DNA from 3 places in the Streptomyces sp. ICN903 genome. Region 1 is predicted to be linked to each of the others. Evidence: riboswitches for the same ligand, from Rfam matches in the RefSeq annotation. Region 1 holds a riboswitch; each other region holds the start of a gene.

Region 1 (7,775 bases):
CCGCCTGGGTCAGTTCGTCGGAGACCCACTGGCGGGAGGCGCCGGGCGAGTGGGCGAGGGCCGCGGGCACTCCGGCACCGGCCGCGAGTTCGTCGCGCCGCCGCCGGAACTCGGCCAGTGCGCGGCGGCGGCCCTCCCGCACCCCGTGCGGGCAGTCCGTACAGGCGCAGCCGCCGTCCCCGGCCGGCGGAGTGCCGTCCGCCGTGCCGGACGGCCTCGCCGTCCCCTTCGGGGGCGCGCTCGCCGTACCGCCGCCCCGCGCCGTGTCCACGGCCACTGTCGACCCACCTCTCCCCGGCTCTCCCCGAGCCGCCGACTCTCCGGCAACGGGAGGGAATTGTGCCCTACGGGAAGGGGGCCGGGGCGGTGTTCCCGGTCGTTCCCGGCTGTTCCACGGCTCGCTCCCGGCCCGTTCCCGGCCCGCCCCGGCCCTGTCCTCCCGGGTGCGGAGGCCGGTTCGCGGTGGTGGCGGGGTGGGGAGGCGCTGCCGGGAGCGCCGCGCGTTCACCACCCGGACGAGTGAGCCGCCCCGGCGGACGGTGTGCCTCCCGGGGGTGACGGAGGCCGTTCAGTCCTCCTCGGCCGGCCCGGGGTGCGCGACCGGCGCGGAGGTGGGAGCCGATGAGCGCCCTGGCCGAGGGCGGCGGAGGGCCCCCGGATACGCTCGCCTGCCATGGAGGCACTCACCCACTTCTTCGTCGGCCTGCACATCGTCGGCATCGGCGCCCTGCTCGGCGGCTTCATGACCCAGATGAAGGCCATGGGGGCCGGCGAGGCCCGCATCGTCCCGGCGATGCTGCACGGAGCCCTCACCATGCTGGTCACGGGCATCGCCCTGGTCGGCCTGAACGAGGCCGACGGCCAGACCGTCAACCACATCAAGATCGGCGTGAAACTCGCCCTGCTGGTGGCGATCCTCGGCCTGGTCTACGTCAAGCGGGACGAGGAGCGGCTGCCCGCGCCGCTGTTCGGCACCATCGGCCTGCTCACCGTCGCCAACATCTTCATCGCCGTCATGTGGGTGTAGCCGGTCACACCCGCGGAGGGCGGCGGTGCGAGGCACCGCCGCCCTCCGTTCGTCCCGGGCCGTTCGTCTCAGGCCGGACGGACCGCGCTGTGGAAGGGCATGTGGTCGACGGACTCGTAGCGCACCTCGGCGCCCGGCTTCGGCGCGTGGATCATCTGGCCGCCGCCCGCGTAGATGCCGACGTGGCTGATGTCGTCGTAGAAGAAGACCAGGTCGCCCGGCCGCATTTCGGCCCTGGCGATCCGGGTGCCCGCCTCCACCTGGTCGTAGGTGGTGCGCGGCAGTGAGACGCCGGCGCTGAGCCAGGCGGCCCGCGTCAGACCCGAGCAGTCGTAGGAGTTGGGGCCGGTGGCGCCCCAGACGTACGGCTTGCCGAGCTGGGCCTCGGCGAAGGCGAGCACCTTGTCGGCCTTCGCGGCGTAGGAGCCGTCCGCGGTGCCGGTGCCGGTGTCCGTGCCGCCGGTGCCCGTGCCCGTGCCGCTGTCCGCCGGAGCCTCGGCCTGCTCCCCGCTCTCGGCGGCGGCTTCGCGGCGGGCCTCCTCCCGGCGCTCGCGTTCGGCAGCGGCGGCGGCCGCCTTGCGGCGGGCCTCCTCCTGCCGCTTGCGCTCGGCAGCGGCCAGGCGAGCCTTCTCCTCGGCGGTCAGCTCGGACAGCAGCTTGCGGGCCTGCGCCAGCTTGCCCTGGACAGTCTTCCTGCTGTCCGCCAGCTCCTCCTGCGCGTCGGTGAGCTCGGCCAGGCTCGCCGAGGCCTCCGAGCGCTTCTTCTGGGCGGCGCGCTGCTGGTCCCGGTAGTCGTCGACGGCCTGGCGCTGGCGGTCGGTGATCCGGTCCATCAGGTGCTTATGGCCGAAGAAGTCCTGGGGATTGTCGGACAGGAGCAGCACCGCGGTGCCGGAGACCCCTCCGGTGCGGTACTGCGCGGTGGCGTAGCCGCCCAGCTTCCGGCGGGCGTCGTTGAGCCTGTCCGTGCGCTCGGCCGCCTCGTCGAGGAGCCGGTCGACCTTCTCGCGCTGCTCGTCCGTCCTCTCCTTGGCCGCGTTGTACTTCTGCGTCGCGCTGCCCGCCTCCCGGTACAGCGCGTCCACCCGCTCGCGGACCTCCTCGATCGAGGGCCTGTCGTCCTCGGGCGAGGCATGGGCCGGGCCCTGGGACAGGAGGGTCGCGGAGGCGATGGCCGCGGTGGTGAGCCCGACCGCTCCGCGCCGGGAGGAGGGGGACAGCAGGGGGGTACGCGGTCTGCGGTGCGACGCCAAGGCGAGCGCTCCTTCCGTGGAACACCGCCTACCGGGTTAGCTGACGGGTTCGGGCGTCGGAAGTCCGCCCTACGGGCCCGCGGGCCCGATTCACCCCGTGGGGATTGGGTCCCCGGCCCCGGCCGCACGGCCGGGCTCGGCGGAGGCCGCCCGTGCCGGCGCTGTCGCCGGCGAGGGGTCCGGGCCGCCTGACGCTGGACCGTAGAGCACCGGTGGGGCTCCTGTGAAGACTGGTGTTCGGTATATCCCGAAACCGATTCGTTATCGGTCGGTTATCGTCCGTTTCGGGAGAACCGGCCGCGGCGGAGACGGCGGCGCTCAGTCGCGGGAGCGGCGCCCGGGCCAGCGGTACGGGTGGCGCACGACGATCGTCCCCACCTTGGAGCCGCCGCTGATCCGCAGCACCGGCATGCCGGGCACGGGCGGTTCGGTGGCCCGGTTGCGTACGGAGCCCATTCCGGAGGTGACCCCCTCGGCCCGCACCGTCCAGCCGCGCGGCACGACGACCTTGATCTCGCCCATCCCCGCGTCCAGTTCCACGAAGACCTCGCGGTGGCGGCACTCCGCCCGCGTGAAGTCGAGCACGATCCGCCCCAGCGTGGTCTTGGCGGTGATCCGCTCCGGCACCACCCAGTGGCCGTCCTGCCGGACGTCCCCGGCGACCGTCCTGAGCGCCAGCGGCTCCCGGTCGCTCGGGGCCAGACCCGCGGGGTCCTGGCCGGGCAGGTCCGCGACCAGTGCCTCCAGATCGCCGTAGGTCTTGGCGGCGAACGCCTTCTCCAGCCGCTCGTCCAGCTCCTCCAGGTCGATGCGGCCGTCGCCGGCGGCCTCGCGCAGCCGTTCGGCCACCGCCTCGCGGTCGGTGTGCCCGGCGCGCAGTTCCGAGCCGGGACGTGGGCGGGGCGCGGGGACGTCGGTCATGCCCGCCATCTTAGGAGCGCCGCCCCGCCCGGCGGCACGGCGTCCTAGACTCGACGGCGATGAGCAGCCTCTTCGACGACAGCTTCCTGGCCGACCTCGAGCCCTCCGGGGACGAGGAGCCGCCTCCTCCACCGGAGGATGCGTCCGCGCCGCCGGAGGACGGTGTCCCCGACGACCTCTTCGCGGGCGCCTTCGGCGCGGGCGGGGTGCGCGACGCCCACTACGGCAACGGCGCGGCCCGTCCCGTCGTCGACCCGGCCGCCCTGCTGGAGGGGCTCAACGACCAGCAGCGCGCGGCCGTGGTGCACACCGGCTCGCCGCTGCTGATCGTCGCGGGCGCCGGGTCCGGCAAGACGCGGGTGCTCACCCACCGCATCGCGCACCTGCTGGGCGCGCGCGGCGTCCACCCCGGGGAGATCCTCGCGATCACCTTCACCAACAAGGCCGCGGGCGAGATGAAGGAGCGCGTTGCGGAGCTGGTCGGCCCGCGCGCGCAGTCGATGTGGGTCTCCACCTTCCACAGCGCGTGCGTGCGCATCCTGCGGCGCGAGAGCAAGAGGCTCGGCTTCACCTCCAGCTTCTCGATCTACGACGCCGCCGACTCCCGCCGTCTGATGGCGCTGGTCTGCCGGGACCTGGAGCTGGACCCCAAGCGCTTCCCGCCCAAGTCGTTCAGCGCCCAGGTGTCGAACCTGAAGAACGAGCTGGTCGACGAGGAGGACTTCGCGGCCAGGGCATCCGACGGCTTCGAGAAGACGCTGGCCGAGGCGTACACGATGTACCAGGCGCGGCTGCGCGAGGCCAACGCCCTGGACTTCGACGACATCATCATGACGACCGTCCACCTGCTCCAGGCGTTCCCCGACGTCGCCGAGCACTACCGCCGCCGCTTCCGCCATGTGCTGGTCGACGAGTACCAGGACACCAACCACGCCCAGTACACCCTGATCAGGGAACTGGTGGGCGTGGACGGCGGCGAGGGGGAGGCGGCCGGAGCGGAAGGGGGCGCGATCGGAGGCGGGCGCGCCGAGCTGTGCGTGGTCGGCGACGCCGACCAGTCGATCTACGCGTTCCGCGGCGCCACCATCCGCAACATCCTCCAGTTCGAGGAGGACTACCCGGACGCGACCACCATCCTGCTGGAGCAGAACTACCGCTCCACCCAGACCATCCTCTCGGCCGCCAACGCCGTCATCGAGCGGAACGAGAACCGCCGCCCGAAGAACCTGTGGACCGATGCCGGGGCGGGCTCGCGCATCACGGGCTACGTGGCCGACACCGAGCACGACGAGGCGCAGTTCGTCGCCGAGGAGATCGACCGGCTGACGGACGCGGGCGAGGCGAAGGCGGGCGACGTCGCCGTCTTCTACCGCACCAACGCCCAGTCCCGTGTCTTCGAGGAGGTCTTCATCCGGGTCGGCCTGCCGTACAAGGTCGTCGGCGGGGTGCGCTTCTACGAGCGCAAGGAGGTCCGCGACGTCCTGGCGTACCTGCGGGTGCTGGCCAACCCCGAGGACGCGGTGCCGCTGCGCCGCATCCTCAACGTCCCCAAGCGGGGCATCGGCGACCGGGCCGAGGCGATGATCGAGGCGCTGGCGCTGCGCGAGAGGATCACCTTCCCGCAGGCGCTGCGCCGGGTCGACGAGGCGTACGGCATGGCGGCCCGCTCGGCCAACGCCGTCAAGCGCTTCAACGCGCTGATGGAGGACCTGCGCACGGTCGTGGAGTCCGGGGCCGGGCCGGCGACCGTGGTGGAGGCGGTGCTGGAGCGCACCGGATACCTGGCGGAGCTCCAGGCGTCCACCGATCCGCAGGACGAGACCCGGGTGGAGAACCTCCAGGAACTGGCCGCCGTGGCGCTGGAGTTCGAGCAGGAGCGCGGCGAGAACCCGGGCACGCTCGCTGAGTTCCTGGAGCAGGTGGCCCTCGTCGCCGACTCCGACCAGATCCCGGACGAGGACACCGAGGGATCGGGCGTGGTGACGCTGATGACGCTGCACACCGCCAAGGGCCTGGAGTTCCCGGTCGTCTTCCTGACCGGGATGGAGGACGGCGTCTTCCCGCACATGCGGACCCTGGGCAAGACCAAGGAGCTGGAGGAAGAGCGGCGCCTGGCGTACGTCGGCATCACACGGGCGCGCGAGCGGCTCTACCTCACGCGCTCGGCGATGCGCAGCGCATGGGGGCAGCCCGCGTACAACCCGCCCTCCCGCTTCCTGGAGGAGATCCCGGAGCAGTACCTGGAGTGGAAGCGCACGGGGCCGATGGCCGCGCCGGGCGGAGGGGCGAGGGGCGGCGCCGGGGGGCTGTCGTCGACGGCGTCCTCCCTCTCGTCGTCGCTGTCCTCGTCGTTCCCGTCCGGCCCGGCGGCCTCGCGGCGGCGCGGTCCGAGCGGCTTCGCCACGGGCCGGGCCAAGGACCGCCCGGTCGTCGCGCTGGAGGCCGGGGACCGGGTGACGCACGACAGCTTCGGGCTGGGCAGGGTCGTGGCGGTGAAGGGCAGCGGGGACAACGCGGAGGCGACCATCGACTTCGGCGGCGACAAGCCGAAGCGGCTGCTGCTGCGGTACGCCCCGGTGGAGAAGCTCTGAGGGAGCTCTGAGGGAGCTGCGGGCCCCGGCCGGCGGCGCTGACGGCGCGTCGGCCGGGGCGGGCGGGATCAGGTGGGGTCGAGGCCCTTGGCGCGGAACCAGGGCAGCGGGTCGATGGCCGCGCCGCCGGCCGGCCGCACCTCGAAGTGCAGATGGGGACCGGTGGACTTGCCGGAGTTGCCCGCGTAGGCGATGGTGTCGCCGGCCTTGACGTAGCCGGAGCGGATCCGGGTGCTGCTCAGGTGGCAGTACCAGGTCTCGGTCCCGTCGGGCGCGGTCACTATCGCCATGTTCCCATAGGCGCTGTGCCACTGGGTCCTGACCGTGCCGTCGGTGGCGGCCATGACCGGGGTGCCGTAGGCGACGGGGAAGTCGATGCCCGTGTGCAGCGACACCCAGTTGATGCCGGCCTGCCCGTAGTACGCGCTGAGCCCGTGCTGGGCCACCGGGAGTGCGAACTTGGGGCGCATCGCCTCCTTGCGCGCCGCCTCGGCCGCCTTGCGCTTGCGTTCGGCCTCCTGGCGTTCCTTGAGGTCGATGCGCTCCTGGGTGCGGCTGGCGCGGTCGGCGAAACCCTCGGCCTCGTCGGAGAGTCCGGCGAGCTGGGTGTCGAGCTTGCTGTTGGCCGCCTTGGACTTGACCGCGGAGACGGCGTCGGGGGCGGCCTGGGCGGTGGTGTCCTCGGCCTCGTCGCCGACACCGCCGACGGAGGCGGCGGCCACGGCGGTCACGCCCATGACGCAGACGGACGGCACGGCGACGGTGAGCAGCGCCGAGCGCTTCGGCCGCGCGGAGCGGCGGCGGCGCGAACCCGCCGGACGTGCCGGCGGCCCGGACCTCCGCGGATCCTCCTCGTGCTCCTCCGGCCCGGCCGGGCCGGGGAGGTCGAGGGGGTCGGAGGTGCCGGGCCGCTCGGTGGAGTCGGTGGGGTCGGCGGACTCGGCCGGTCCGTGGCCGGGTTCGGGTTCTGGGGCGGGGAAGGCGCCGGTTCCGTCCGTGTCGGCGGATGAGTGGGCACCGTACCCGGCGTATTCGCCGTACTGGTCGTACTCGCCGTATCCGGTGTGCTCGCCGTACTGGTCGTACTCGCCGTTCTCGCCGTGGAACCGTCCGTCGCCGGCCCCGGGCTCCACCGCGGGGTGGGAGCCGGACTCGTCCCAGGAGCCGGCGGAGTAGCCGTCGGAGTAGCCCTCGTGGACGGCGTGCTGCCCGGTGTCCCCGCTCCAGGGGGTCTCGGGCGGGACCGCCGGGCCGGTGTGGACGCCCGTGCCGTAGCCGGTCTCCGCCCAGCCGTGGCCGCTGCCGTCCGGGGACTCGGCGGGCTGCGCCGGGGCGTGCGTCCAGGAGCCGGCGGGGTAGCCGTCGTAGGCGGCGTGCTGCCCGGTGTCCCCGGTCCAGCCGCCGGAGGAGAACCGCTGGTCGGCGGGGGTCTGGGAGGTGTCGCCCGGCATCGCCCCGAAAAGGGGGTCGCCGTCGCCGTACGCGGCGCCGAGGGCTTCGGAGGTGCCGGTGACGTAGCCGTACGGGGTGTCCTGCGAGCCCTGGTAGCCGTACGCGGACTGGTCGTACGGGGAGCCGTAGGGGCCGTACGAGGAGTCGGCGGGGGAATCGGCGGGGGTCGAGACTCCCGACAGGTGACGGTCGTTCACCACCAACTTCTCTTTCGCCTCGACGACAGGGGCGGAGCAGTGCGGCGACTGTACCCGGCGGTATGCGACGGCGACAATCTTCGGCAGGTTTCGGACGGCCGGGAAACGGGCATTCGGTCGCCTTTTGGTTGACTACGGATCAGTACTTGGCCGCGCGTTCGAAATCAGTTCGAATAAATTGGGTGCCGGAAGGAGCCGGGAGACACCGAATCGGCGTCACGGGCCCGGAAATTCCCGTGCGGGGACACGGAGATACGGGTATGCGGGGAAAGCCCGCGGGAGGGTGTCCCGGGAGCGGCGGCGGAGAAGGCCGGCCGGGGGCCGGTCAGGCGGC
Region 2 (7,775 bases), on a different contig from region 1:
GGGCCAGGTCTACGCCGGTTCCGGTTACGCGGGCGGCGGCCCGGCCGGGCCCGCCGGACCCGGTTACGGCGACGCGAGACCCGCGCCGGACTGGGGCCGCCGGTTCAAGGTGGGACTCGTCACGCTGCTCGCCGTACTGCTGGTGTGGTCGGTCGGCACGTACTTCTGGGCCGACTCCAAGCTGCGCCGGGAGGTCGACCTGAGCACGGTCATGGACCGGCCCGAGAAGGGCGAGGGCACCACCTACCTCATAGTCGGCTCCGACAGCCGCGAAGGGCTGTCGGACGAGGAGCGCAAGGAGCTGCGCACCGGTTCGGCGGAGGGCAAGCGCACCGACTCCATGATCATCCTGCATGTGGGCCCCGAGGGGAACACGATGGTCTCCCTGCCGCGCGACTCCTGGGTCACCATCCCGGAGTTCAAGGGCTCCGAGAGCGGCAAGACCTTCCCCTCCCCCGGCGCGCGCAAGCTCAACGCCGCCTACTCCATGGACGGCGCCACCCTGCTGGTCCGCACCGTCGAGTACAACACCGGCCTGCGCATAGACCACTACGCGGAGATCGGCTTCGGCGGCTTCGCCTCCATCGTGGACGCCCTCGGCGGCGTGGAGATGGACATCCCGCGCGACATCAAGGACAAGAACTCCGGCGCCGACTTCGAGAAGGGCCGCCAGACCCTCGACGGCGCCCAGGCCCTGGCCTTCGTCCGCAACCGCTACGAGGCCGGCAGCGACCTGGAACGCACCAAGAACCAGCAGAAGTTCCTCTCCGCCCTGGCGAACCAGGCGGCCACTCCCTCCACGGTCATCAACCCCTTCAGGCTCTACCCGACGCTGGGCGCGGGCCTGGACACCCTGATCGTGGACGAGGACATGGGCCTGTTCGACCTCGCCTCGATGTTCTGGGCCATGAAGGGCGTCTCGGGCGGCGAGGGCACCTCGATGAACATGCCGATAGCGGGCTCCGCGCCGCAGGGCTCGCTCAAGTGGGACATGACCAGGGTCAAGCAGCTCGTCGGGCAGCTGAACAACGGCGAGAAGGTCACGGTCCGGGCCGACTGAACCCGCCCGCGCGGGGAAGACGCCACCATGGCCATGTGAACGTGTGGGCCCCGGACCGTCCGGTCCGGGGCCCACACGCGTTCCCGGGCGTGCCGCCCGGGCAGGGCGCCTTACGGCAGGTTGCGGGCCATCACGATCCGCTGGACCTGGTTGGTGCCCTCGTAGATCTGGGTGATCTTGGCGTCGCGCATCATGCGCTCGACCGGGTAGTCGCGGGTGTAGCCGTAGCCGCCCAGCAGCTGGACGGCGTCCGTGGTGATCTCCATGGCGGCGTCGGAGGCGTAGCACTTGGCGGCGGCGCCGTAGAAGGTCAGGTCCTCGGCCCTGCCGTCGGCGCCGAGGGTGACGCGCTCGGAGCGGGCGGCGGCGGCGTAGGTGAGCTGGCGGGCGGCCTCCAGCTTCATCGCCATGTCGGCGAGCATGAACTGCACGCCCTGGAAGTCGCCGATCGGCTTGCCGAACTGCTTGCGCTCGGCGACGTAGCCCTTGGCGTAGTCCAGCGCGCCCTGGGCGATGCCGAGGGCCTGGGCCGCGATGGTGATGCGGGTGTGGTCCAGGGTCTTCATCGCGGTGGCGAAACCGGTGCCCTCCTCGCCGATCATGCGGTCGGCGGGGATGCGGACGTTGTCGAAGTAGACCTCGCGGGTCGGGGAGCCCTTGATGCCGAGCTTCTTCTCCGGGGCGCCGAAGGAGACGCCCTCGTCGCCCTTCTCCACCACGAAGGCCGAGATGCCCTTGGAGCGCTTCTCCGGGTCGGTGACGGCCATCACGGTGTAGTACTCGCTGACGCCGGCGTTGGTGATCCAGCGCTTGACGCCGTTGAGGACGTAGGCGTCGCCGTCGCGCACGGCGCGGGTCTTCATGCCCGCGGCGTCCGAGCCGGCCTCCGGCTCGGAGAGGCAGTAGGAGAACATCGCGTCGCCCTTGGCCAGCGGGGCGAGGTACTTGCTCTTGAGCTCCTCGGAGCCGGACAGGATCACCGGGAGGGAGCCGAGCTTGTTGACGGCCGGGATCAGGGAGGACGAGGCGCAGACGCGGGCGACCTCCTCGATCACGATGACGGTCGCGAGCGCGTCGGCGCCCGCGCCGCCGTAGGACTCGGGTACGTGGACGGCGTGCAGGTCGTTGGCGACCAGCGCGTCCAGGGCCTCCTGCGGGAAGCGGCCCTGCTCGTCCACCTCGGCCGCGAAGGGCGCGATCTTCGCCTCGGCGAGCGAGCGCACCGATTCCCGGAGCATGTCGTGCTCCTCCGACGGACGGTAGAGGTCGAAGTCGGTCGATCCCGCCACGGTGTCTCACTCCCTGGGTGCGCTGCTGCTAACTACCGTTAAGTAACACAATTCTAGTGGTCCGCCGTCGCCGCGGATACATGAGTTTGCCGACACCGGTCCCCCGCGCACCGGTCCGCTCCGGCTCCCGCGCACCGGCCCGCACTGCCCCCGCCCGCCCCGGCCGCGGCCGGATATGCTCGCGGGCAGCACCTCGCCCGTACACCAGGAGCAGTCCATGGCCCTCAGGATCACCGTGATCGGCACCGGCTACCTCGGCGCGACGCACGCCGCCGCCATGGCCGAGCTGGGCTTCGAGGTGCTGGGTCTGGACGTGGTGCCGGAGAAGATCGAGACCCTCTCCTCCGGGCGGGTGCCGTTCTACGAGCCCGGACTGGAGGAGCTGCTGCGCCGCCATGTCGCCGGGGTGGAGGGCTCGACCGGGCGGCTGCGCTTCACCACCTCCTGGGAGGAGGTGGGCGCGTTCGGGGACGTCCACTTTGTCTGTGTGAACACCCCCCAGAAGCAGGGCGAGTACGCGTGCGACATGTCCTACGTGGACAGCGCGGTGGACTCCCTGGCCCCGCATCTGACGCGGCCCGCCCTGGTGGTGGGCAAGTCCACGGTGCCGGTGGGCAGCGCGGACCGGCTGGCCGGGCGGCTGGCGGAGCTGGCCCCGGCGGGCGAGGCGGCGGAGCTGGCGTGGAACCCGGAGTTCCTGCGCGAGGGCTTCGCCGTGGAGGACACCCTGCGCCCGGACCGCATCGTGGTGGGGGTGCGCTCGGTGCGCGCGGAGGAGCTGCTGCGCGAGGTGTACGCCAGGCCGGTGGCCGAGGGCTCGCCGTTCGTCGTCGCCGACTTCCCGACGGCGGAACTGGTGAAGACCGCCGCGAACTCCTTCCTGGCCACCAAGATCTCGTTCATCAACGCCATGGCCGAGGTCTGCGAGGCGGCCGGCGGCGACGTGGTGAAGCTGGCGGAGGCCATCGGGTACGACGACCGGATCGGGGGTAAGTTCCTGCGCGCCGGGATCGGCTTCGGCGGCGGCTGCCTGCCCAAGGACATCCGCGCGTTCATGGCGCGGGCGGGCGAGCTGGGCGCGGACCAGGCGCTGACGTTCCTGCGCGAGGTGGACTCGATCAACATGCGCCGCCGCTCCCACATGGTGGAGCTGGCCCGCGAGACGGTGGGCGGCGCGTTCCTGGGGCAGCGCGTGGCGGTGCTGGGCGCGACCTTCAAGCCGGACTCCGACGACGTGAGGGACTCGCCGGCGCTGAACGTCGCCGGCCAGATCCATCTGCAGGGCGGGCAGGTGACGGTCTACGACCCCAAGGGAATGGAGAACGCCCGGCGGGTCTTCCCCACCCTCGGCTACGCGGACAGCGCGCCGGAAGCGGTGCGCGGGGCGGACGTGGTGCTGCATCTGACGGAGTGGCGCGAGTTCCGGGAGCTCGACCCGGAGGCGCTGGGCCAGTCCGTGGCGCACAAGCGCATCCTGGACGGCCGCAACACCCTCGATCCGGCCCTGTGGCGCAAGGCGGGCTGGTCCTTCCGCGCACTGGGCCGGCCGACGGCGTAGGGCCCGCCCCGCCCCGGGGCCGCTCGGCCCCCCCGGAAGGACCGCCGTGCCCGGTACGTCCGCGCCCTCGCCCGGCTGCCGCGGACGGTCATGGTGCGCCGGCGCCCACGGCCCGGCCGGGCTTCCGCCGTGGTACGCCCGGCGGCAGCCGTGCGCCCCGCACACCTCGACGCGGGGCCGGGTGCCGTCGGCCACTGCGGTGCGCGCCCCCGGCCGGAGTCGTCAGCAGGCGGCAGACCGGGTAGCAGGGGCAGTGGTCCACGACACAGGAGGGATGAGCACCATGGCCATCACCACGCTGCGGGACGTCCTCGTGCTGGACTGCCCCGAGCCGGGGAAGCTCGCCGACTTCTACGCACGGCTGCTGGGCGGGAAGGTCGAGGGCGAGGGCAGGTGGGTGGAGGTGACGTTCGACTCGGGCGCCCTGAAGGGCCGGACGTTCGCCTTCCAGGAGGCGCCCGGCCACGTGCCGCCGCAGTGGCCGAGCGCCGAGCGGTCGCAGCAGTTCCACCTCGACTTCTACGTGCCCCGGGGGGAGTTGGACGCGGCCGAGCGGGAGGCGCTGGAGCTGGGGGCCGAACTCCTCCAGGGCGACGGGGGCGAGCTCGACTTCCGCGTCTACCGCGACCCGGCCGGGCACCCCTTCTGCCTCTGCGTCGAGTGAGCCGGCCGCCCGTGGGGGCACGCGGACGCAGGACGCCGGGGCGAAGGCACGAAGAAGAGGCGGGCGGGGCGGGGGTGTTCGCACACCCCTGCCCCGCCCGCCTCTCGACCGGACCCGGGTGACCGGGCCGGTGGGGGTCAGGACCCTCAGATGCTGACGCCGTTGGCGCGCAGGTAGGCCAGCGGGTTGATGTCCGAGCCGTAGCCGGGGGCGGTACGGATCTCGAAGTGCAGGTGCGGGCCGGTGCTGTTGCCGGTGGAGCCGACGGCGCCGATCTGCTGGCCGGTGCTGACCGTCTGGCCGGCGCTGACCGACAGCGAGGACAGGTGGCCGTACTGGCTGTACCGGCCGTCCTCGTGGCGGATGACCACCTGGTTGCCGTAGGCCCCGCCCCAGCCGGCGGAGACCACGGTGCCGTTGGTGACGGCCTTCACCGGGGTGCCGGAGGCGGCGGCGAAGTCCTCACCGGTGTGGCCGTTGGACCAGCGGGCGCCCGAGGCCTTGTAGGAGCCGGACGGGGCGGCGTTCACCGGGGCGGTGTAGCCGGTGACCGCACCGCGGTCGCTGCGGTCGGCACGCTCGGCCGACTGCTGCACGGCCTCGGCCTTCTCGGTCTTCTCGGCCTTCGGGGCGGCCTTCTCGGTCTTCTCGGCCTTCTCGGGCTTCGGAGCCGGCTTGGTCTCGGGCTTGGCCGCGGCCTTCTGCTGGGCGGCGGCGCCGCCCAGGGTGAGCTCCTGGCCTGGGAAGATCAGGTTCGGGTTGTCGCCGATGACCTGGCGGTTGTCCTCGTAGACGCGCTCCCAGCCGCCCTGGACGCCCTGGGCGTCGGCGATCTTGAAGAGGGTGTCGCCGCCGACGACCTCGTAGGAGGTGCCCTCGCCGTGGTCGTGGCTGTGGGCGCGCTCACCGCGGTCCGCGCGCTGCGGCGCGGCCTCGGACTCGCTCTTCTCCTGCTTCGGCTCGGCCTCGGGCTTGCTCTCGGGCTTGGCCTCGGCCTTCGGAGCGGCGGCCGGGGCCTGCTCCTTCTGCTCGGTCGGGTTGCTCTGACCGTCGGGGGAGACGGCCGGGGCGGGACCGCCCTTGGTCAGGCCGGCCTTGACCGAGCACACGGGCCAGGCGCCCGGGCCCTGCCCCGCCAGCACCTTCTCGGCGACGGCGATCTGCTGGTCCTTGGTGGCGAGGTCGGCACGCGGCGCGTACTCGGTGCCGCCGAAGGCGGCCCAGGTGCTCTGCGTGAACTGCAGGCCGCCGTAGAAGCCGTTGCCGGTGTTGATGGACCAGTTGCCCGTGCTCTCGCACTGGGCGACCTTGTCCCAGGTGTCGACGGAGGCGGCGCTGGCCCCGCCGGCGGCCACCAGGGGGAGGGCCATTCCGGCGCCGCCCACGGAGATGGCCAGCGACAGACGGGTGAGGCGGCTGTTGCGGATACGACGGTGACGTCCGCGTGCGGACATAGGTGTGCTCCTTCTCCTACGCCTGCGAGGTGAGCTGTCGGGTTCGGGCTGGAGTTGCCCGGCCATGTGTGCCGCGGCGTGTGCCGCGGCATGGCTTCACCCCAAGCCGTCCCGTACGGACCTCATGGGCCCGGGACGGCGACTTACCTTGGGTCCCCCGCTCCTGCCATCGGGTGGTGTGGATGGTCCAGCCCGCCGCCGTTGACAGGATTCGGCGTTCGACAGCGGGCCGCCGCACATTCGTACGGCGCGGCCAGAACGGTAGACACATCGTTTCCGCCGATACAAGCCGATGGGTCACAGGACGCCCGTTTCGAAGGCTTTGATGATCGTCCGATCGTCACCGTCCGCTGTGTTCACTTCTCGAAGAGTGGCGGATCCTTCCTCTGACGTGGTGTCACTTTCCTCCACTGCCAGGGCCGATAACGCGGAAGGCCCTCCTCCGGCACGCAGAGCGACGCACCGGGGAGGGCCGGCTCGTGAGTTGAATCACGAGGGGGCCGGGGAGCTACCCGTCGAGCTGTCCGATGGTGGCGATGGACGGGCCGCGCCTGGTCCGTTCGTGGCGGGCGACCGCCTCCGCGTCACGCAGCACGCGCACCGCGTTCTTCCAGGTGAGCTTGGCGAGGTCGGCCTCGGACCAGCGACGGTCCAGCAACTCGGCCACCAGATGCGGATATCCGGACACATCACTCAGATCGGACGGGGTGAAGGCCGTGCCGTCGAAGTCGCCGCCGATGCCGATGTGGTCGATGCCCGCGACCTCGCGCATGTGGTCCAGGTGGTCGGCGACCGTCGCCGCCGTGGCGACCGGGCGCGGATTGGCCTCCTCGTAGGCGCGCTGGACCGCCAGGCCCCTCTCGGTGCCGTCCAGGGGGTGGAGGCCGTGGGCGCGCATGTTCTCGTCGGCGGCCTCGGTCCAGGCGACGGCGGCGGGCAGCACGAACTTCGGCACGAATGTGGCCATCGCCACACCGCCGTTGACCGGAAGCCGCTCCAGCACGTCGTCGGGGATGTTGCGAGGGTGGTCGCACACCGCGCGGGCCGAGGAGTGCGAGAAGACCACCGGCGCCGTCGTCACGCGCAGGGCGTCGCGCATGGTGGCGGGCGCCACATGGGAGAGGTCCACCAGCATCCCCAGCCGGTTCATCTCCCGCACGACCTCCTCGCCGAAGCGGGTGAGGCCGCCGTGGCGCGGGGCGTCGGTGGCCGAGTCCGCCCAGTCGATGGTGTCGTTGTGGGTGAGCGTCATGTAGCGCACGCCCAGCCGGTACAGGGCTCGCAGCGTGGCCAGGGAGTTGTTGATGGAGTGGCCGCCCTCGGCGCCCATCAGGGATGCGATGCGGCCCTCGGCGCGGGCCGCCTCCATGTCGTCGGCGGTGAAGGCGAGCCTGAGGTCGGCCGGGTGGCGGTCGGCCAGCCGCCGCACCACGTCGATCTGCTCCAGGCAGGCGCTGACGGCGGCGTCGCCCGTCAGGTCGGTGCGCACGTAGACCGACCAGAACTGCGCGCCCACCCCGCCCGCGCGCAGCCGCGGGATGTCGGTGTGCAGATGGGCCGACTGGTCGCCGGCGATGTCGCGCCGGTCCAGGTCGTAACCCACCTGCTCGCGCAGCGCCCAGGGCAGGTCGTTGTGGCCGTCGGCGACGGGGTGGGCCTCCAGCAGCTCCCCGGCCCGGGCCAGCAGCTCGGCGGAGTGACCCATCTCACCTGCCTCCGAAGCCGAACCCGGCGCCGCCCGCGGCGACCT
Region 3 (7,775 bases), on a different contig from region 1:
CGCCGCTTGGCGGAGGAGTCGAAGGCCGGCTCGCCGCCCGCGGTGCGGGCCAGCAGCCCGGTGGAGGACAGCAGCACCCGGCACGGGTCGTCCGCCACCTGGAGCGGAACGGCCGCCGCCGGAACGTCCGCCGAGGACAGCAGCTCGGTGCGGCGCGGGGTGCCGTACTTCCTGGCGACCGCGGAGAGCTCCGAGGAGACCAGCTTGCGCAGTTCCGCGTCGGACTCCAGGATGCGGGTCAGCTCCTCGATCTCGGCGTTCAGCCGGTCGCGCTCGGACTCCAGCTCGATGCGGTCGAACTTCGTCAGCCTGCGCAGCGGGGTGTCGAGGATGTACTGCGTCTGCACCTCGGACAGGCCGAACCGCTCGATCAGCGACTCCTTGGCCTGCGCGGCGTTCTCGCTGGAGCGGATGATCCGGATGACCTCGTCGATGTCGACCAGCGCCACCAGCAGGCCCTCGACCAGGTGCAGCCGGTCGCGCCGCTTGCCGCGCCGGAACTCGCTGCGCCGCCGCACCACGGTGAAGCGGTGGTCGACGTAGACCTCCAGCAGCTCCTTCAGGCCCAGGGTCAGCGGCTGGCCGTCGACCAGGGCCACGTTGTTGATGCCGAAGGACTCCTCCATCGGCGTCAGCTTGTAGAGCTGCTCCAGCACGGCCTCGGGGTTGAAGCCGTTCTTGATCTCGATGACCAGGCGCAGCCCGTGCTCACGGTCGGTGAGGTCCTTGACGTCGGCGATGCCCTGGATCTTCTTGCCGTTGACCAGGTCCTTGATCTTGGAGATGACCTTCTCGGGGCCGACGTTGAAGGGCAGTTCGGTGACGACCAGGCCCTTGCGGCGCGCGGTGACGTTCTCCACCGAGACCGTGGCGCGGATCTTGAAGGTGCCGCGCCCCTTGGCGTAGGCGTCCCTGATGCCCTCCAGCCCGACGATCCGGCCGCCGGTGGGCAGGTCCGGGCCCGGCACGAAACGCATCAGCGTCTCCAGGTCCGCGCCGGGGTGCTTGATCAGGTGCCGGGCGGCGGCGATCACCTCGCCCAGGTTGTGCGGGGGCATGTTGGTGGCCATGCCGACCGCGATGCCGGAGGCACCGTTGACCAGCAGGTTCGGATAGGCCGAGGGCAGTACGGACGGCTCGGACTCGCTGCCGTCGTAGTTGGGCGCGAAGTCGACGGTGTCCTCGTCGATCGACTCGACCATCAGCCCGGCCGCCGGGGCGGAGCGGCACTCGGTGTACCGCATGGCGGCGGGCGGGTCGTCGTTGCCCAGCGAGCCGAAGTTGCCGTGCCCGTCCACCAGCGGCAGCCGCATGGAGAAGGGCTGGGCCAGGCGTACCAGCGCGTCGTAGATGGCGCTGTCGCCGTGCGGGTGGAGCTTGCCCATCACCTCGCCGACGACGCGGGCGCACTTGACGTAGCCGCGCTCGGGCCGCAGCCCCATCTCGTGCATCTGGTAGAGGATCCGCCGGTGGACCGGCTTGAGCCCGTCGCGTGCGTCGGGCAGGGCGCGCGAGTAGATGACCGAGTAGGCGTACTCCAGGAAGGAGCCCTGCATCTCGTCGACGACGTCGATGTCGAGGACGCGCTCCTCGAACTCTCCCCCGGGTGGCGGGGTCTTCGTGCTGCGGCGGGCCATCGCGGCTGCGACTCCTTCTTGCGTACTGCGGACTGTGTGTCCCCGTGCCGGGGCATGGGACGGACGGGCACCATTGTGGACCTCGGCACCGACACTCCGGCCCCCGCCCCGAACCGTACGGGAACTTCGCGCTTTGTCCGGCCGCTTGCATACAGTGACCACACACGCGTTGTGAGAACGCGGTCCGCGATCGCGATCGAAGGGACTCCCTGCCCATGGCTCACACGGCCTCCCCTCCGCCCACCGCCGGCGGCCTGACGGCGACCGAGCACCGGCTGGCCAACGGCCTGCGCGTGGTGCTCTCCGAGGACCACCAGACGCCGGTCGCCGCGGTCTGCCTCTGGTACGACGTCGGATCACGCCACGAGGTGGCCGGGCGCACGGGTCTGGCCCACCTCTTCGAGCACCTGATGTTCCAGGGATCGGCCCAGGTGAAGGGGAACGGTCACTTCGAGCTGGTGCAGGGGGCGGGCGGCTCGCTCAACGGCACCACCAGCTTCGAGCGCACCAACTACTTCGAGACGATGCCCGCCCACCAGCTGGAGCTGGCGCTGTGGCTGGAGGCCGACCGCATGGGGTCGCTGCTGGCCGCCCTGGACGAGGAGTCCATGGAGAACCAGCGCGACGTGGTGAAGAACGAGCGCCGTCAGCGGTACGACAACGTGCCCTACGGCACGGCGTTCGAGAGGCTGACGGCGATGGTCTACCCCGAGGGCCACCCGTACCACCACACCCCGATCGGCTCCATGGCCGACCTGGACGCCGCCTCCCTGGAGGACGCGCGGGACTTCTTCCGCACCTACTACGCGCCGAACAACGCCGTGCTGGCGGTCGTCGGCGACATCGACCCGGAGCGCACGCTCGCCTGGGCCGAGAAGTACTTCGGCTCCATCCCCTCCCACGAGGGCAAGCGGCCGCCGCGGGACGGCTCCCTGCCGGACGTCATCGGCGAGGAGGTCAAGCAGGTCCTCCACGAGGAGGTGCCCTCCCGGGCGATGATGGCCGCCTACCGGCTGCCGCACGACGGCACCCGTGAGGCGGACGCCGCCGACCTGGCGCTGACGGTGCTCGGCGGCGGCGAGTCCTCCCGTCTGCAGACCCGTCTGGTCCGCCGCGACCGCACCGCCGTCACCGCCGGTTTCGGCATGCTGCGGTTGGCGGGGGCGCCCTCGATGGGGTGGCTGGACGTGAAGGCCTCCGGCGACGCCGAGATCGCCGACATCGAGCGGGCGGTCGACGAGGAGCTGGCCCGCTTCGCGCAGGAGGGGCCGACCCCGGCCGAGATGGAGCGCGCCCAGGCCCTGCTGGAGCGCGAGTGGCTGGACCGGCTGGCCACAGTCGGCGGCCGCGCCGACGAGCTGTGCCGCTACGCGGTGCTGTTCGGCGACCCCCAGCTCGCCCTGACCGCGGTGGAGCGCGTGCTCCAGGTCACCGCCGACGAGGTGCGCGAGGTGGCCGCGGCCCGGCTGCGCTCCGACAACCGCGCGGTGCTGGTCTACGAGCCCACCCGGACGACCGCCCCCGACACCGCGGCCGACGTCTCCGAGGGCGCCACCGTCTCCGAGACCGGCACCGCCGCCGACACCCACGACCAGGAGGCCGCTCAGTGAGCGACGCCACGGCCCAGAACGGAATGTCGATGGAGTTCCACCCCCAGCCCCGCGGCGGCGAGCCCAGGCCGTGGGCGTTCCCCGCCCCCGAGCGCGGTGAGCTGCCCAACGGGCTGACCGTGCTGCGCTGCCACCGCCCCGGCCAGAAGGTCGTGGCCGTCGAGGTCAACCTCGTCGCGCCGCTGGAGGCCGAGCCCCGCGACCGGGAGGGTGTGGCCGGGATCATGGCCCGGGCGCTGAGCGAGGGCACCGACCGGCACAGCGCCGAGGAGTTCGCCGCCGAGCTGGAGCGGTGCGGCGCCACCCTGGACGCGCACGCCGACCACCCCGGCGTACGGGTCTCCCTGGAGGTCCCGGCCTCCCGGCTGACCAGGGCGCTGGGCCTGCTCGCCGACGCGCTGCGCGCCCCCGCCTTCCCCGAGGGCGAGGTCGAGCGGCTGGTGCGCAACCGCCTGGACGAGATCCCGCACGAGCTGGCCAATCCCGCCCGCCGGGCGGCCATCGCGCTGTCGAAGGAGCTGTTCCCGGCCGACTCCCGGCTCTCGCGCCCCCGCCAGGGAGCCGAGGAGACCATCAGGAACATCGACGCCGAGGCGGTGCGCGCCTTCTACACGGAGCATGTGCGGCCCTCGACGGCCACGGCCGTGGTGGTGGGCGACTTCACCGGGGTGGACCTGGACAAGGCGCTGGCCGAGACCCTGGGCGACTGGAAGGGCGCGGCCGCCGGGCCCCGCCCGGTCCCGCCGATCACGGCGGACGACACCGGCCGGGTGATCGTCGTGGACCGGCCCGGAGCGGTGCAGACCCAGCTGCTCATCGGCAGGATCGGCCCCGACCGGCACGACCGGGTCTGGCCCGCCCAGGTGCTGGGCACGTACTGCCTGGGCGGCACGCTCACCTCCCGCCTGGACCGGGTGCTGCGCGAGGAGAAGGGCTACACCTACGGCGTACGGGCCTTCGCCCAGGTGCTGCGTTCCTCGCCCGAGGGCACCGGCGCCTCGATGCTGGCGATCAACGGCTCGGTGGCCACCGATGTGACGGGTCCCGCTCTGGAGGACCTGTGGGGCGTGCTGCGCACCCTGGCGCAGGAGGGTCTCACCGACGCCGAGCGCGACACGGCCGTGCAGAACCTGGTGGGGGTGGCCCCGCTGCGTTACGAGACGGCGGCGGCCGTCGCCGGCACCCTCGCCGACCAGGTGGAACAGCACCTCCCCGACGACTACCAGGCGAAGCTGTACGCCCGCCTCGCCGAGACCGGCACGGTGGAGGCGACGGCGGCGGCCGTGGCCGCCTTCCCCGCGGACCGTCTGGTGACGGTGCTGGTGGGAGACGCGTCACAGATCGCCGACACGGTGCGCGACCTGGGCATCGGAGAGGTGACGGTCGTCACGGACCAGTGATCCCCGGCCGCCTCGCGGCGGCCGCGCAGCGTAAGGCCCTTGGTGGGATGCCACACCAAGGGCCTTACATATGTCCGGTTTTGGGCCGTTCCAGTGGGTGGCTCATGTGGCATGGCCTACAAAAGCCGCTTTTTGCTTGCTCGCTCAAATTTGTCCGTTTAGCGTCGATCTCGCTGGCCGTCAGAAGTGACCGCGACCGCGGCCGACGGCAGTGATCGCCGAGTCCCCCGAGCGGGGGAGCCGGGGACCCACCCTCCCGCCCTTCACACGCGGGAGCGGTCCTCTTCCGAGGCACCTGGGGTGAATCGGGCCGTGCGCCCGTAGGAGACCTTCCTGCTCCGAACCCGACAGCTAACCCGGTAGGCGAGAAGGAAGGAAAGGAGCACGCCACCCATGGCGTTCACCCGTGCCACCGCGCAGCTCGCCGAGAAGCTGACCGGAAAGCTCACCGGGCTCACCGAGAGCCTCACCGAGAAGCACCACCTCTCCAGCCGCTCCGTGCGCACCCGCGTGGGCCTGGCCGGAGCCGCCGCCCTGACCGTCACCGGCGTGGTCGGCGCGGCCGCCACTCCCGCGATCGCCGCTCCGGACGGGGGCTCGGGGACCTACGCGCTGGGCTTCGTCCAGGCCATGGCCGTCGGTGACACGATCGCCGACGACGTCAGGGCCCAGGCCCAGGCCCAGCAGCGCGTCGCCGACGCCGCCGAGGAGAAGGCCGAGAAGGCCGAGGAGGCCGAGGAGGCCGAGAAGGCCGCCGCCGAGCGCGAGGCCGCCGAGAAGCGTGAGGCCGCCGAGAAGCGCGAGGCCGAGAAGGCCGCCGCCGAGAAGCGCGAGGCCGCCGAGGCCAAGCGCGCGAACGAGCGCGCCGACCGCTCCGCCGAGCGCCGTTCGGCCACCGGCTACGTCGACCCGGTCGCGGGCGTGGACACCACCACCACCTACAAGCAGGCCGGCGCCTCATGGTCCTCCGGCAAGCACAGCGGCATCGACTTCCCCGCCAACACCGGCACCCCGGTGCGGTCCGTCGGCCCGGGCACCGTGGTGACGGTCGGCTGGGGCGGCGCGTACGGCAACCAGGTCGTCATCCGCCACGACGACGGCAAGTACACCCAGTACGCCCACCTGTCCGCCACCAAGGTCTCGGCGGGCCAGAAGGTCGACGGCGGCCAGCACATCGGCGCGGTCGGCTCCACGGGCAACAGCACCGGCCCGCACCTGCACTTCGAGGCCCGCAACGGCGCCTACTACGGCTCGGACTTCAACCCGATCACCTACCTGGCGGGCAAGGGCGTCGACGTCTGACGGACCCCGCCCGCAGGGCACCGGGCAGCCGCGCCCGTCACGCACCGGCATCCGCCGCGCGACCGAGAGGTCGCGCGGCGGATGTTTTCACGCCTGTTTTCCGGCTGGCATCGGAAAACGCGTTCCGGTGGAATACAGTTCGACTCTGCGGTACTTCGGGGAACATGGAGACGGCGGCGGAGGTCGGCCCATGCGCATTTCCGCGCACATGGTGTGCAGCGCGGTCCGTGACGACATCGTCTCCGGTTTTTTCCCGCCCGGATCCCGGCTCACCGAGGAACTCCTCGCCAGACGCTACGGCGTCTCGCGCGTCCCGGTGCGCGAGGCGTTGCGGACCCTGGAGTCGGAGGGTTTCGTCGTCTCCCGCCGCCACGCGGGCGCCTGCGTCGCCCGGCCCACCGAGCAAGAGGCCGCCGACCTGCTCGACATCCGCGCCCTGCTGGAGCCGCTGGGCACCGCGCGGGCCGCCCGGCGCCGCACCGAGGCGCAGCTGAGGGTCCTGCGCGGACTGGTCCGCCTGGGGCTGCAGCGGGCGGAGAGCGGCCGGTTGTCCGACCTGAGGGCGTTGGAGGACTGGTACCACGAGACGATGGCCCGCGCGTCGGGCAGCCCCAGCCTGGCCTCGCTGCTCACCCAGCTGCGCCGCAAGATCACCTGGGTGTACGCCGCGGAACCGCCGCTGCGCGCGGTCGCCGTGTGGCGTGAGCACGGAGCCATCGTGGACGCCGTCGCACGCGGCGACGCGGAACGGGCGCGCGTCCTGGCCAGCGAGCACGTGGAACGCTCCGTCGCGGTGCGTCGCGAGCAGCGCCCGGTGGCCGCGCGACGGCCGCCGGAAAAGCCCGGTGAGGAGAGCGAAACACGCCGTAAACACACCGTGTGACAATTCGTAACAGGAATTGTGTACACAGGACGGGAATACGCGGGGAATGCGCGCCGGGAAAGTTCCGGGTGCGGAAAAGGCTGCGGGGCCGCTCGCCCCGCAGCCTTTGCCGGTGATTTTCCGCAGGTGGTGTCCGTCGCGTTTCGTTCCGGGCCCGTGTCCAGCGCCGTACGCGGGCCCGGAACGCGCGGCTCAGACGGCTCCGGGCAGCTCGTCCAGCCCCTCGGAGACCAGCTTCGCCAGCCGGTCCAGGGCGGTGTCGGCGTCCTCGGCCGCGGAGGCCAGCACGATCTCCTGGCCGCCCTCCACCCCCAGGCCCAGCACCGAGAGCATCGAGGCGGCGTTGACCGGTTCGCCGTCCGGCCTGGCCACGGTGACGGGGACGCCGGAGGCGGTCGCGGCGCGGACGAAGACCGCGGCGGGGCGGGCGTGAAGGCCCTCGGGCCAGCCGACGGTGACACGGCGCTCTGCCATGGTGTTGCCCTTCGAATCGAAACGGATCGGAGCGGATCGAACCGGAACAGGCCGGGCAGGGCCGGACCGGACAGGGGCCGACCGGTGTGCGGGGCCGACCGGGAACGGGCCGCGTGCCCAGGGTCCAGCCCAGCTTCGCACAGGCGGGTCCCCCGGAACGGGAGCCGACACCTCCGCGATCCGGGCCGCGGTGACTAGGCTGACCCCCATGCGGACGCCGAGCGAGCCTGCCTACCCCGCCCACTGGGAAGCCGACGTGGTACTGCGCGACGGAGGCACGGCCCGGGTCCGCCCCATCACGCCCGACGACGCCGAGCGCCTGGTCAGCTTCTACGAGCAGGTCTCCGACCAGTCGAAGTACTACCGTTTCTTCGCCCCCTACCCCCGGCTCTCCGACCGCGACGTACGCCGCTTCACCCACCACGACTACGTCGACCGGGTCGGCCTGGCCGCCATCGTCGGCGACGAG

What was found. A riboswitch is a leader RNA that binds a small molecule or an ion and turns the genes downstream of it on or off. The one in region 1 is predicted to bind cyclic di-AMP.
Region 2: it holds a riboswitch for cyclic di-AMP, as region 1 does, so the genes downstream of both, L7D48_RS01335 (transglycosylase family protein) here and L7D48_RS19125 (NlpC/P60 family protein) in region 1, are expected to answer to the same signal.
Region 3: it holds a riboswitch for cyclic di-AMP, as region 1 does, so the genes downstream of both, L7D48_RS18295 (M23 family metallopeptidase) here and L7D48_RS19125 (NlpC/P60 family protein) in region 1, are expected to answer to the same signal.

What each region holds. Positions count from the first base shown of each region.
Region 1 covers NZ_JAKMAY010000193.1:28-7,802, reverse strand. Annotated here, with positions in the region: gene L7D48_RS19135 (hypothetical protein) at 1-277, opposite strand, end outside; gene L7D48_RS19130 (hypothetical protein) at 674-1,027, shown strand; gene L7D48_RS19125 (NlpC/P60 family protein) at 1,096-2,280, opposite strand; cyclic di-AMP (ydaO/yuaA leader) riboswitch at 2,291-2,432, opposite strand; gene L7D48_RS19120 (DUF1707 domain-containing protein) at 2,599-3,201, opposite strand; gene pcrA (DNA helicase PcrA) at 3,261-5,792, shown strand; gene L7D48_RS19110 (peptidoglycan DD-metalloendopeptidase family protein) at 5,861-7,441, opposite strand.
Region 2 covers NZ_JAKMAY010000006.1:249-8,023, forward strand. Annotated here, with positions in the region: gene L7D48_RS01315 (LCP family protein) at 1-1,060, shown strand, start outside; gene L7D48_RS01320 (acyl-CoA dehydrogenase) at 1,171-2,349, opposite strand; gene L7D48_RS01325 (UDP-glucose/GDP-mannose dehydrogenase family protein) at 2,567-3,907, shown strand; gene L7D48_RS01330 (VOC family protein) at 4,191-4,571, shown strand; gene L7D48_RS01335 (transglycosylase family protein) at 4,718-6,025, opposite strand; cyclic di-AMP (ydaO/yuaA leader) riboswitch at 6,030-6,252, opposite strand; gene L7D48_RS01340 (dipeptidase) at 6,534-7,730, opposite strand; gene purE (5-(carboxyamino)imidazole ribonucleotide mutase) at 7,732-7,775, opposite strand, start outside.
Region 3 covers NZ_JAKMAY010000178.1:1,118-8,892, reverse strand. Annotated here, with positions in the region: gene L7D48_RS18310 (DNA topoisomerase (ATP-hydrolyzing) subunit A) at 1-1,637, opposite strand, end outside; gene L7D48_RS18305 (pitrilysin family protein) at 1,853-3,247, shown strand; gene L7D48_RS18300 (pitrilysin family protein) at 3,271-4,647, shown strand; cyclic di-AMP (ydaO/yuaA leader) riboswitch at 4,854-5,027, shown strand; gene L7D48_RS18295 (M23 family metallopeptidase) at 5,041-5,949, shown strand; gene L7D48_RS18290 (GntR family transcriptional regulator) at 6,140-6,832, shown strand; gene L7D48_RS18285 (HPr family phosphocarrier protein) at 7,025-7,306, opposite strand; partial or broken gene L7D48_RS18280 (GNAT family N-acetyltransferase) at 7,515-7,775, shown strand, end outside.